One region of the Caballeronia sp. M23-90 genome, then DNA from elsewhere that is predicted to be linked to it. Evidence: predicted binding sites of a transcription regulator. Region 1 holds the regulator's gene; the other holds the start of a gene.
What was found. The regulator HrcA, encoded in region 1, represses chaperone genes, less so after heat shock. The targets are predictions, from matches to a motif close to TTAGCACTCNNNNNNNNNGAGTGCTAA.
Positions count from the first base shown of each region.

Region 1 (11,019 bases):
TCCGGGCTCTTGAATTCCTTCCACTCGGTCACGATCACGAGTGCATCCGCGCCCGGCAAGGCGTCCTTCTGCGACTCGACGAAGTGCAGGCGTTCGAGCTGACCGGGCTTATTGGCGAGATCGAGCGCGAAAACGCGGCGGCTTTCCGTCAGCGCCACGGGGTCATAGGCACGCACCGTCGCGCCCCGCTCCAGCAGCGCGCCAATCAAACGGCGGCTCGACGCTTCGCGCATGTCGTCGGTGTTCGGCTTGAACGCAAGGCCCCATACGGCGAACGTGCGCCCGCGCAGATCCTCGCCCATGCGCTTCGTGATCTTCGTGACGAGCACTTCCTTCTGCAGATCGTTCACTTCTTCCACGGCTTCAAGAATTCTCAGCCGATGCCCGTTTTCCCGCGCCGTTTGGGCGAGCGCCTGGACGTCCTTCGGGAAACACGAACCGCCGTACCCGCAGCCCGCATACAGGAAGTGATAACCGATGCGCGGATCAGAGCCAATCCCGCGACGCACTGATTCGATGTCCGCGCCAATCGCATCGGCGAGATTCGACAGGTCGTTCATGAACGAGATGCGCGTAGCCAGCATGGCGTTGGCTGCGTACTTCGTGAACTCGGCCGAGCGCACATCCATATACAGCGTGCGTTCGTGATTGCGGTTGAACGGTGCGTAGAGGAGCTTGATCTTCTCGCGCGCGCGTTGGCCGGCTTCGTCGTCGTCGACGCCGAGCACGATGCGATCAGGACGCATGAAGTCATCGACCGCCGCGCCTTCTTTCAGGAACTCCGGATTCGACAGCACGGAAAAGCCGTTCTGTCCCGTCGGTTCGATGCCGCGTGCGCGCAATTCCTCCTCGATCACCCGGCGAACGTGCTGCGCCGTGCCGACCGGGACTGTGGATTTATCGACGATGACTTTGAAGCCGTTCGCGTACCGCCCGATATTGCGCGCCGCTCCGAGCACGTATTGCAGGTCGGCGGAACCGTCCTCGTCCGGCGGCGTGCCGACGGCGATGAACTGGATCTCGCCATGCTCGGCGCTTTCCTTGATATCGGTCGAAAAGCGGATCCGCCCGGCTGCACGAGTGCGCTTGAGCATCTCGTGGAGACCCGGTTCGTGGATCGGCACGCCGCCGCTGTTGAGGATGTCGATCTTGGTCGGATCGACGTCGAGGCAGAGCACGTCGTTGCCGATTTCAGCGAGGCATGCGCCGGTCACAAGTCCGACGTAGCCCGTCCCGATAATGGATATTTTCATATGCGTTCCGGAGAATCCGGTGAGTGTCGAAAAATCAGGCCGCAAGGGCCACGAAGTCCGATCGGATAAACATTACATGCACCGCACAGGACGGTGGTCCTGACGGGCGATGGCGGTTGAACGCCGGCGATCGATGCAGCCGCCTCACGCGGCAGTGGTGATCGGCTCGACCCGGCGCGGCGCATAGGTTTCCCAGCCACTGCAGCCCGGGCATTGCCAATAAAAAAGACGCGCGCGAAAACCGCAATTCTGGCACGTGTAGCGCGGCAAATTCTTGGTCCGCTGCTTGACCAGCGCGCGCATGAGTTCCAGTTCGCTGCGGCGCGGTTCTTCTGCAGTAGCAACTTGCGCCTCCAGCAGCCGCGTCATGCCGGCCAGGTTCGGCGACGTCTGCATCTGATGGCGCGCGAGCGTGTGCGCGGCGTCGAGACCGCGCAGCTCCGAGACATGCTTGAATGCGACGTCGAGCAGATCGTTGGTCGGATAGCGGTTCACAAAATCGACCAGCAGATCCACGCCTTCCGCCGTCCTGCCGAGTTGCGTGTACGCCTGAACCAGTTTCTCCGCGACCAGCGGAAGATAGGCCGCATTCTGCGCCTCCACGCGACGCCAGCACGCAATCGCAGCTTCGAGATCGCCGCCGGATGCATCGACGTCTCCTACCAGGATAGTCGCACGTACGTTTTCCGGATTCGCCGCGAGGGCGAGCTTCAACTCGGCGCGTGCGTCGGCGGGATTCTTACGCTGCAGCGCTTCTTGCGCGAGTTCGCAGTGGAATTGGGCAACTTCCTTGGCCAGCGAGGCCGCACCCATTTCTTCGATGCGCTCGGCCGTCGTGATCGACTTGTTCCAGTCCTTCTCGATCTCGTAAATGGTCAGGAGCGCACGTTGCGCGCCCAGCGCGTACTCACCCGCCTCGAGCGACCGGAACGTTTCTTCGGCGCGGTCAAGAAGGCCTGCTTTCAGGAAATCCTGTCCGAGTTCGTACAGCGCGTGGTCGCGCTCGGCGACAGGAAGATCCGGACGGCTCAGCAAGTTCTGGTGCACGCGAATCGCGCGGTCGGTTTCACCGCGCCGGCGAAACAGGTTGCCAAGCGCAAAGTGCAATTCGATGGTTTCGGGATCGAGCTTCGCCACTTCGATAAATGCATCGATGGCCTTGTCGTGTTGCTCGTTCAGCAGGAAATTGAGGCCGCGAAAGTACGAGCGCGGCAGGTTGGCGTTTTCGGACAGCAGCGTTTTCAGATCATAGCGGGAAGCCATCCAGCCAAGAGCAAACGCGACCGGAATGACAAGCAGCCACCAGAAGTCTAGATCCATGCGAATTCTTGTTAGAGGTTAAATACCGGACCACGTACAAGGCGCGGCCGGCTGCACGAAGCAACACCGGCCGCGGCCTATCAGATCAGCGGCGGCATGGGCGGGTCCAGCGGCACGACAGGCACATCCCGCGCCGTGCGCAATTCCCGTTTGAGCCGGGCATTTTCCATCCTCAGGCGGAACACGGTTGGTAGCGAGGACAGCAAGCCGGCCAGCAGTCCGACCACGAAAAACGCCAGCCCAATCAAGATGAGCGGTGCGTCCCACGAATAACCGGCGAGGAAATTGAGCGTCGCCGTTTGCGTGTTGGCGAGGGCGAGCACCAGCAACACGACGAAAACGAGGATACGAATCAGCCAGACAAAAAATTTCATAGGGGTCTCTTTGACGGCGGTAACTGAATAAAGCAGGCACAACCGGACGGAGGGCATGGATGAGGAGCGCAAAGCGCGCGCCACATCGCCGGAGCCCATGAGCGTCCGGTATTGTAATTGATGCGTATGGCGCGAGGCGCAAAGGCTGAATGCGACTAGTCGATCGGCCCGACCAGACATTGGAACAGTCACCCCGTTCGAAGCGCGCAGACATAAAAAAAGCACCCTTACGGGTGCTTTTTCGGTCATTTGCCACTGACTGCGCAGCGCGCGAACCGGTAGGAATCTGGACGCCGGTCAAACATCGTCGTCTTCGTCGCTATCCGGCTCATTCGACTGTTTCAGCGGTTCGCCCGCGCGTCCGTCGACACGTTCCCGCAACTCCTTGCCCGGTTTGAAATGCGGTACGAATTTTTCCGGTACCAGCACCTTCTCGCCTGACTTGGGATTGCGGCCAACACGCGATGGCCGGCGATTGAGGCCGAAACTGCCGAAGCCGCGAATTTCGATGCGATGGCCGTTGGCCAGGGCGTCCGACATTGCATCGAGCATCGTCTTCACAGCGAAATCCGCATCTTTAAGTACAAGTTGCGGAAATCGCAGCGCCAGTTGGGCGACCAATTCCGATTTGGTCATGCTGCAGCAATACCTGCGGCTTAGCCGTTCTGGCCGTCGAGCTTGGCCTTCAACAGCGCGCCAAGGTTCGTCGTGCCGGTTGCAGCCGTGCTCGAGTCAGCCGAAGCCAGACCACGGATTGCTTCCTGTTGCTCAGCCGAATCCTTGGCTTTGATCGACAGGTTGATGCCACGCGACTTGCGATCGATGTTGATGATCATCGCGTTGACCTTGTCGCCTTCTTTCAGCACGTTGCGAGCATCTTCCACGCGGTCCTGAGCGATTTCCGACGCACGCAGATAACCTTCCACGTCTGCCGTCAACGTCACGACTGCACCCTTCGCGTCAACCGACTTGACCACGCCGTCAACCGTCGCGCCCTTGTCGTTCATTGCCACGAAGTTGCTGAACGGATCGCCTTCGAGCTGCTTGATACCCAGCGAGATGCGTTCCTTCTCCACGTCGATGCCCAAGACGATTGCCTGAACTTCGTCGCCCTTCTTGTACTTGCGAACCGCTTCTTCGCCCGTTTCGCTCCACGACAGGTCCGAGAGGTGAACCAGACCGTCGATGCCGCCCGGCAGGCCGATGAACACGCCGAAGTCGGTGATCGACTTGATGGCGCCTTCCAGCTTGTCGCCCTTCTTGAAGTTGCGGCTGAAGTCGTCCCACGGGTTCGGCTTGCACTGCTTCATGCCGAGGCTGATACGGCGGCGGTCTTCGTCGATTTCGAGAACCATGACTTCGACTTCGTCACCGAGTTGCACAACCTTCGACGGTGCAACGTTCTTGTTCGTCCAGTCCATTTCCGACACGTGAACCAGGCCTTCGATGCCCGATTCCACTTCGACGAATGCGCCGTAGTCGGTGATGTTGGTGACCTTGCCGAACAGGCGCGTGCCCGACGGGTAACGGCGGGAAATGCCTTCCCACGGATCGTCGCCGAGTTGCTTGATACCCAGCGAGACGCGGTTCTTCTCTTGGTCGAACTTGAGGATCTTCGCGGTGACTTCCTGGCCAACCGACAGCACTTCGCTCGGGTGACGCACACGACGCCATGCGATGTCCGTGATGTGCAGCAGGCCGTCGATACCGCCGAGGTCCACGAATGCGCCGTAGTCGGTGATGTTCTTGACCACGCCTTCCACGATAGCGCCTTCCTTCAGCGTTTCGAGCAGCTTTGCGCGCTCTTCGCCTTGGGTCGCTTCGATCACGGCACGGCGCGACAGCACAACGTTGTTGCGCTTGCGGTCGAGCTTGATCACGCGGAATTCGAGGGTCTTGCCTTCGTACGGGGTCGTGTCCTTGACCGGACGCGTGTCAACCAGCGAACCCGGCAGGAACGCGCGGATGCCGTTGACCATCACGGTCATGCCGCCCTTGACCTTGCCCGTGATCGTGCCGGTCACGAGTTCGTTGTTGTCGAGCGCTTTTTCCAGCGACAGCCACGAAGCCAGACGCTTCGCCTTGTCGCGCGACAGGATCGTGTCGCCATAACCGTTTTCCAGGGCGTCGATGGCCACTGAAACAAAGTCGCCCGCCTGCACTTCTACCTCGCCCGCGTCGTTCAGGAATTCTTCGAGCGGAATGTAGGCTTCGGACTTGAGACCCGCGTTGACGACCACGAAATTGTGGTCGACGCGCACGACTTCGGCGGAAATGACTTCACCCGCACGCATGTCCTGCTTGGTCAACGACTCTTCGAACAGAGCCGCAAAAGATTCGGTATTCGGGGTAGATGTTTGCAGGTCGGACATAAAAATCTATAGTTGCGCGGCTACTTCGCGTTTGCCTGCCCGAAACATTCGGGCCAATTGCAAGAAAAAACGAGCGCCACACGGGGTTGAGGGGTTAATACACGCTCCATGTTTCTCATGGAGCTCCAACGCAAAGCCAACGGACTTGTCGGCTTTTTGCAACGATTGCAATCAGATTCCAGCAAGGTTCCAGCACCTTACACGCGAATTGCGGTGTACCAACCGATGATCTGATCGACCGCCTGGTCGATGGATAGCCCGGAGGTGTCCAGCGTCTTCGCGTCCACTGCGGGCTTGAGCGGTGCGGCTGCACGGCTGCTGTCCCGTGCGTCCCGCTCGCGCAAATCTCGCAGCAAGTCTTCCATATTAGCAGAAAAGCCTTTTTGTATCAATTGCTTATGCCGCCGCGCGGCGCGCGCTTCTGCGCTCGCCGTGAGGAATACCTTGAGTGTTGCGTCGGGGAAAATAACGGTTCCCATGTCGCGGCCGTCCGCGACCAGCCCCGGAGGCCTGCGGAAGGCCCGCTGGCGGGCAATCAGCGCGGTCCTAACCTGTGGGTGGACCGCGATCGCCGAGGCGCGCTTGCCAATTTCTTCAGCACGGATTTCGGTGGAGACATCCACGCCGTCGAGCTGTGCCAAGCCCTCGCGAAATGTGATGTGAAGCTCGGCGACCAGTTCCGCGAGTGCATCGCCGTGATCGGGTTCTATGTTGTAGCGCGCGCTTGCCAGCGCCGTCAGCCGATACAACGCGCCGCTATCGAGCAGATGGAAACCCAGCGTGGCCGCGACCACGGCGGCGACCGTGCCTTTGCCGGAGGCCGTCGGGCCATCGATGGTGATGACGGGCGTTTGATGAAAAGGACGGGTCGGTTTCATCGCAGGCGTCCGGGTCGGCCGAAAACGGCACGCTTATATATATTAGTCACGGTCATCACGCCTTCGCCAGCTTGGCAAATTGCTCGAAATAGTCGGGGAAGGTCTTCGCCACGCACTTCGGGTCGTTGATGCGCACCGGCACGCCGCCCAGGCTCACGAGCGAAAAACACATGGCCATCCGATGGTCGTCGTAGGTGTCGATAGCCGCGTTCGGCGTCAGCTGCCCCGGCGGCGTGACCACGAGGTAGTCCGCACCCTCCTCGACCGTTGCGCCGACCTTGCGCAGTTCGGTGGCCATCGCGGCGATGCGGTCGGTTTCCTTCACGCGCCAGCTCGCGATATTGCGCAGCGTGGTCGTGCCGTTGGCGAACAACGCGGCAACTGCAATGGTCATGGCCGCGTCGGGGATCAGGTTGAAATCCATGTCGATGGGCATCAGCCTGCCGTCGTCCGATTCCACGCCGCGTACTTCGATCCAGTCGTCGCCAAGCATCACGTTGGATAATCGGTCACGCCGACTTCCTGCGCCGTATCGGCTTCGAACACGACGTCGAAGCCGCGCTTCGCGATGCAGGCGGCGAGCGCCGTCAACGGCTCCCTGATGCCGGGCGTATTGTTGCGCCCTACGAGCGCGACGGTCTTGAATTGGGTGCCAATATCCATGGCGGCATTACACCATAGGTGAGTGTCGAAAAGAACCGCGGGCCGCGTCGGGATTACCTTTGGACCGGGTCCGGGATGTTTCCGGGCTGTCCCGTTACGGTAAGCTCCGGCGCGGCAGTTAATTCTCGTTAGAATGATGTGCAACATGAATTGATGACGGACGAATGAAAAAGGGCGGATTGCTCTTGTTCCTCCAGTCACCGCGTTCGCTGCTCCAACCACGTTGAGCTAAAATTTCCCCATGCTAGACCCACGTGCCCAGACCCTCCTCAAAACGCTGATCGAGCGATATATCGCAGAAGGTCAGCCGGTCGGTTCTCGCACGCTGTCGCGTTACTCCGGCCTCGAGCTCAGTCCCGCCACCATCCGCAACGTGATGTCGGACCTGGAGGACCTCGGGCTGGTGGTGAGTCCCCATACGTCGGCGGGCCGGATTCCCACGCCGCGCGGCTATCGGCTCTTCGTGGATACCATGCTGACCGTCGAAACCACCGACGACGAAGCCATGACCTCCGCGGTCAAGATCAAGCTGCAAGGCGGCGAACCGGCGAAGATCGTGGCCGCTGCCGCGAGCGTTCTCTCGAATCTGTCGCAATTCGCGGGCGTCATTCTCACGCCGCGCCGCAGCCATATGTTCAAGCAGATCGAGTTCATGCGGCTGTCGGACAAACGCATTCTGCTGATCATCGTCACACCTGAAGGTGACGTTCAGAACCGCATCATGGCGACCCAGCGTGACTATTCGCCGTCGCAACTCACCGAGGCGTCGAATTACATCAACGCGAATTTCGCTGGCTTGTCCTTCGACGAAGTACGCCGCCGACTTCGCGAGGAAATCGACGCGCTTCGCGGCGACATGACAACGCTGATGCAGGCAGCGGTGGCCGCGAGCGTGGACGAGACCGATCCCGGCGAGACCCTGCTGATTTCCGGCGAACGCAATCTGCTGGAAGTGGCGGACCTCTCCTCCGACATGGCGCGGCTGCGCAAGCTTTTCGACGTATTTGATCAAAAGACGAGTCTCCTTCAATTACTCGACGTGTCGAGCCACGCCCAGGGCGTGCAGATATTCATTGGCGGCGAGTCGAATCTCGTGCCGATCGAGGAAATGAGCGTGGTGACCGCGCCATACGAGGTGAACGGGAAGATCGTCGGCACGCTCGGTGTAATCGGACCCACGCGGATGGCGTACAACCGCGTCATTCCAATAGTCGATATCACCGCGCGGCTCTTGTCCCTCTCGCTCAGTCAACAATAAGCCGGTTCCGAAGGGGGGGGGCAAATCCCGCAATCCCCCGTCCGACAACTCATCTTGCCCCGTGCGAAGCCGCCGCGCCACTAGGCCGATCGGCCGATGTTGCGTTCCGAAACGCGCCGCTATAATGGGTTTTACTCAATCACGCTGGCTTGCCGAGCTTCTCTTATATGCGCTACGACCTCGAGTTGCCCTCGCAGCCTTCCGCTTCGCACCGCGTTGCCGTGCTGCTGATCAACCTCGGCACGCCGGACGCGCCCACGCCGAAAGCGGTGCGCAAGTACCTCGCCCAGTTCTTGTCGGACCCGCGCGTGGTGGAGATTCCCGCAATTGCGTGGCAGGTCATCCTGCGCCTGGCAATCCTGCCGTTTCGCGGCCGTGCGTCGGCGAAGAAATACGCTCAGGTCTGGTTGCCGGAAGGCTCGCCGCTGCGCGTCTATACGGAAAAGCAGGTCGAGGGGCTACGGCGACTCTTTGCCGTGAACGACTACCATGTAATCGTCGATTACGCGATGCGCTACGGTTCGCCAGGCATTCCCGCGATGCTGAACCAGCTCAAGCTGGAAGGCGCTGAGCGCGTGTTGCTCGTGCCCATGTACCCGCAGTATTCGTCATCGACCACGGCAACCGCCTTTGACGATGCGTTCAATGCGTTGCGGCGCGTACGTAATCAGCCGGAATTGCGCACGATTCGCCATTACGCAGACCATCCGGCGTATATCGGCGCGTTGGTCGAGCAGGTTCGCGAATACTGGCGCCAGCACGGGCAGCCGGACTTCGCTTCGGGCGACAGACTGGTGCTCAGCTTTCATGGCGTTCCCAAACGGACGATGGACCTCGGCGATCCGTATCACGACCAGTGTCAACAGACGGGTTCATTGTTGATGGCGGCACTCGGGCTTTCGCCGGTCGAATGCCGCGTGACATTCCAGTCGCGGTTTGGTCCCGCTGAATGGTTGCAACCGTACACGGCTCCTACGCTCGCCGAACTGGGCGCCGCCGGTGCGAAGCGCGTTGACGTGTTCTGCCCGGGCTTCACGTCGGATTGCCTGGAAACGATCGAAGAAATCGGCATTGAAGTGCGCGATGACTTCCTGAAGGCCGGCGGCAAGGAGTTTCACCGGATCCCCTGCTTGAATGCATCGCCGGCGTGGATCAAGGCGCTCGGGGAAATCGTCGCGCAGCATCTGCAAGGCTGGCCGGTTCAGACGCCACAAGCCTTGAGCGCCGCTGCATAAGGTTCGAGCCATGAACTACGCCATCTCAACCGATTCTAGCGCACGCCTTCGTATCGACAAATGGCTGTGGGCGGCGCGTTTTTTTAAAACGCGTTCGCTCGCAAGCGATGCCGTAGAGAAGGGTCGCGTGCGGATTGGCGGCGCGAACGTGAAGCCATCGAAAGACGTGCGGGTCGGCGATCTGGTGGAGATCGAAATCGAGCACGTGCTCTGGCAAGTGGACGTGGTGGGGATCTGTGAAGTACGCGGCCCGGCAACGGTTGCGCAGACGCTTTATAAGGAAACAGATTCAGGCCGGGAGAAGCGCGTGGCGGAGAGCGAGCGCAGAAAGACGTACCGGGAACCGGCGGCCGCGCTGCAAGGCCGGCCGACCAAACGGGACCGGCGAATTATCGACAAACTTTCAGGTGCTGACTAAACAGGCTTTCCATGGTGGCGGACACGCCGCCATACTCCACGTTGTGATCGTTCACCGCGCCCGACATGCAGATAGTCGTTGTGCCGCCAACGAGTACCAATGCGACCACCGCAATAGCTAAGGTCAGTTTCATGGCACTCCTCGTGGCAACGCAAACGGCTCGAAATACGGACGCTGACTTTGGCTCAACAGCTCACTTCAGCGAATAAACAACTTGGAATCTGGCTTTCGTAAGATTAGGGTTAACTAGTGCTTCCGAAGACATGATCGAAGTGTAGGTGACGTGATCGTCCGGCTCAATCTCAATCTGATCACCGGCTGAAAATGGTTGTAACGGGCCGTTTCCGGACTGTAGAAACGACGCCGAAAACCGCGTGCAACCCCTTGAAAACGCTCACGCCAGCCTCAACTACATTTTCAGGGTAAGCATTGACGTGCCTCGATCCATTCGTGCTACCTGCCGATACAACCGTGGTGTTTTAGCAACGTTGGCGCGGCAGGTATCATCGGCAGCTTTCCGATGGATCGAAACCGCAACGGTGCTTTCGATTTCATCCGTTTTCATCCTTAGCAAAAATCTCAAGCGACATGGAAAACACGCAAGACAACTCCGCGAGCCAGAATTCCACGCCCGGCGACGAAACGGCGGCTCAACATACCCAGCAGCCGAACCCGGCAGACGCAGCTTTTGCGACGGAAGCGGGCGACGTGAACGAAACCGAAGCTCTGCTCGCCGAAGCGCAGGCCAAGGCTGCAGCGTTGCAGGAAGAGTTTCTGCGCGCGAAAGCCGAAACCGAAAACGTGCGGCGCCGGGCGCAGGAAGACGTCCAGAAGGCGCATAAATTCGCGATCGAAAACTTTGCGGAAAACCTGCTTCCCGTGCTCGATAGCCTGGAAGCTGCGCTTGCGCACTCATCGACCGATCTTGCGAAAGTTCGCGAAGGCGTCGAGTTGACGCTGCGCCAGTTGACCGGTGCGCTTGAAAAAGGGCGCGTGGTCGAAATCAATCCGGTAGGCGAAAAATTCGACCCGCACCGTCATCAGGCGATTTCGATGGTTCCGGCCGACCAGGAAGCGAACACGGTTGTCACGGTGCTGCAAAAAGGCTACGTGATTGCGGACCGCGTCTTGCGACCGGCGCTCGTGACCGTCGCCGCGCCGAAATAGACATCGTCAGGCTGAAATCACCTTTGTCATGGCCAACATCCCCGTCGATGCGACTGCGTTTTCCGTTTTCGAGATGCAGGA
Region 1 is NZ_JBSIPA010000160.1:258-11,276, forward strand. Features, by position in the region: gene ACRXB1_RS17040 (UDP-glucose dehydrogenase family protein) at 1-1,253, opposite strand, end outside; gene lapB (lipopolysaccharide assembly protein LapB) at 1,398-2,573, opposite strand; gene ACRXB1_RS17050 (lipopolysaccharide assembly protein LapA domain-containing protein) at 2,654-2,947, opposite strand; gene ACRXB1_RS17055 (integration host factor subunit beta) at 3,245-3,583, opposite strand; gene rpsA (30S ribosomal protein S1) at 3,604-5,319, opposite strand; gene cmk ((d)CMP kinase) at 5,517-6,197, opposite strand; partial or broken gene ACRXB1_RS17070 (3-phosphoshikimate 1-carboxyvinyltransferase) at 6,253-6,687, opposite strand; partial or broken gene ACRXB1_RS17075 (hypothetical protein) at 6,696-7,007, opposite strand; gene hrcA (heat-inducible transcriptional repressor HrcA) at 7,102-8,118, shown strand; gene hemH (ferrochelatase) at 8,286-9,353, shown strand; gene ACRXB1_RS17090 (RNA-binding S4 domain-containing protein) at 9,364-9,771, shown strand; gene ACRXB1_RS17095 (hypothetical protein) at 9,743-9,904, opposite strand; gene grpE (nucleotide exchange factor GrpE) at 10,360-10,938, shown strand; gene ACRXB1_RS17105 (thioredoxin family protein) at 10,967-11,019, shown strand, end outside.

Region 2 (2,718 bases), on a different contig from region 1:
CTTGCCGACCTTGTCCATCGCTTCTGCAATGCGGTCACCAATCGACGAATCGCTGTTGGCCGAAATCGCGCCGACTTGGGCGATTTCCTTGTTCGTCGTGCAAGGCTTGCTGATCTTGCGCAGTTCTTCGATAGCAGCGGTCACTGCCTTGTCGATACCGCGCTTCAGGTCCATTGGGTTCATGCCCGATGCAACGTACTTCATGCCTTCGCGAACGATCGACTGGGCCAGGACCGTAGCCGTCGTCGTGCCGTCGCCGGCGTTGTCGCTGGTGCGGGAAGCAACTTCCTTCACCATTTGCGCGCCCATGTTCTGGAGCTTGTCTTTCAGTTCGATTTCTTTCGCAACCGAAACACCGTCCTTCGTGACCGTCGGGCCGCCGAAGCTACGTTCCAGGACGACGTTACGACCCTTCGGGCCCAGCGTGACCTTGACCGCATTGGCCAGGATGTTCACGCCTTCAACCATCTTTGCACGGGCGATATCGCCAAATACGACTTCTTTAGCTGCCATATTCAAACTCCTTGATTCGTTTCAGTTTTGGCTTGTTCCAGGTCGGGCGAGAGTCGCGGGAAAGCGGTTCGATCGCGCCGACTGGAGGCCGCAGGCTTGAAGGTGATTACTTGACCAGAACGGCCATGATGTCTTCTTCGCGCATCACGAGCAGTTCATTGCCGTCGACCTTGACAGTCTGACCAGCGTATTTACCGAACAGCACGCGGTCGCCCACTTTGACGTCGAGGGCGTTTTGCGTACCCTTGTCATCGCGCTTGCCCGGGCCGACGGCCAGGATTTCGCCTTGATCCGGCTTTTCAGCTGCAGCATCGGGGATGATGAGGCCCGAGGCAGTCTTGGTTTCCTGATCCAGACGCTTAACGATGACGCGATCGTGCAAAGGACGAAGGTTCATACACACTCCTCTCTTAACTGAGACTATAAAAAACGCGGGAAGCCCGTCCGGCGACTCAGAGAATCACCGGCCGGAAAACTGTTAGCACTCTCGTGCGACGAGTGCTAAGTATATGGCACTCCAGTCGGTAATTTCAAGAAGGATATGGAGAAGGACGAGAAATACGCTCAGGTTTCGGAATCTAACTGCAACAATTCAACTGGCGTTCGCCAGCGCTTACCGCAACCGACCGTGAAATCTTTTTGGCGATACGGCAAATCACAGGCAACGCCACAGCTCGTCTTCAAGTGATCTGACGAGGACGTTGTCATTCGTGTTTCAGGTATATCCCGTGGAACGCCGAGAACTGCCAATGTGCGGTACACCCGAATCTTGCCGGGTTCAGCACCATTGAAAGGTGCAAGTAAGTGCGCGGCGGAAAGATTGGCAACTTAGTTGCAGACCGCGCTACGCGAAATGAGGCAACAAACCGCTAACGACGTGGTGGTTGACAGTCGCTAGTCGACCCGAAAGCGACGGACCCTAAGACTGACTGAGCGGTCGGTTTTTGCGTGGCACCAGTCGCTCGAACAATCTGATCTCCCGCCTCATACATCTCCACAGCTTTGCGCCACGAATATATTTCGACAATACTTGAATTATCGAATCGAATGTTCTATCGTTCTGCGTATGGACTCTGATCTCGTCGTACGCGCGTTGAGCGCCCTCGCCCACGAATCGCGCCTCGCGATCTTCCGCCTGCTGGTCGTCGCCGGGCAAGACGGCATGGCCGCTGGTGAGATCGCGAAGCAGCTCGGGCTTTCCCCTTCAAGTCTGTCATTTCATCTCAAGGATCTGTCACATGCGGACCTGGTGAAGCCACGGCAAGAAAGCCGCTTCATCATCTACACCGCGAATTTTGACGCCATGACAGGTCTGATCGACTTCCTGACGGAGAACTGTTGCGCCGGCGCGACCTGTGCCGCGAGCGATCTCCCCGCCTGCTGCGGAGATACACCATGAAGCGCATGCATATCCATGTCGCGGTCGAAGACCTCAGCGACAGCATTCAGTTCTACAGCGCCATGTTCGGCAACAAAGAACCCACAGTTCTCAAGAGCAATTACTGCAAATGGGAACTGACCGATCCGGCCGTCAATTTCGCGATTTCGCAGCGGGGCGCGAAACCGGGCGTTGACCACATCGGCATCCAGGTTGAAACCGACGCAGAGTTGGAAGAGATGAATGCACGCTTCGCTGCGGCAAAGCTGCCGGTACAGACACAGACGAAGACCATCTGTTGCTACTCCAAGTCGGATAAGGTGTGGACGGTCGATCCGCAGGGCGTCGCTTGGGAGACGTTCAAAACCCTCGAAGCTGCACCGATCTACGGTGCGTCCCACGATCGAACGCAAGCAAAAGCGCAATCAACAGCCGCATGTTGCTCCCTGCTGAATCCGTTGTGACGATTCGGAGCCGCACGTGCGCGATAAATCTTACCCAGTTCTGATTCTTTGCACAGGAAATAGCTCGCGCAGCATCATGGCCGAGGCGCTGTTCAACGTTTTGGGCAAAGGGAAGTTCCGGGCGTACAGCACCGGTAGCCATGCCTCCGGCGCGGTCAATTCGTTTGCCATTGAACGATGTGAAGCGCTCGAATACGACACGTCGCACATGCGTAGCAAGGGCTCGGACGAGTACGCAACACCTGACGCTTTACCCATGGATTTTGTGATCACGGTTTGCGATCAAGCGGCGGGCGAAGTCTGCCCGATCTTGCCGGGCAAACCGATGACAGCGCATTGGGGCTTCGAAGATCCAGCCGCATT
Region 2 is NZ_JBSIPA010000087.1:4,459-7,176, forward strand. Features, by position in the region: gene groL (chaperonin GroEL) at 1-513, opposite strand, end outside; gene ACRXB1_RS11600 (co-chaperone GroES) at 620-910, opposite strand; gene ACRXB1_RS11605 (ArsR/SmtB family transcription factor) at 1,580-1,912, shown strand; gene ACRXB1_RS11610 (ArsI/CadI family heavy metal resistance metalloenzyme) at 1,909-2,355, shown strand; gene ACRXB1_RS11615 (arsenate reductase ArsC) at 2,372-2,718, shown strand, end outside.
Region 2: ACRXB1_RS11600 (co-chaperone GroES) is a predicted target of HrcA. The motif match lies at 992-1,018, and genes of this name have one in related genera.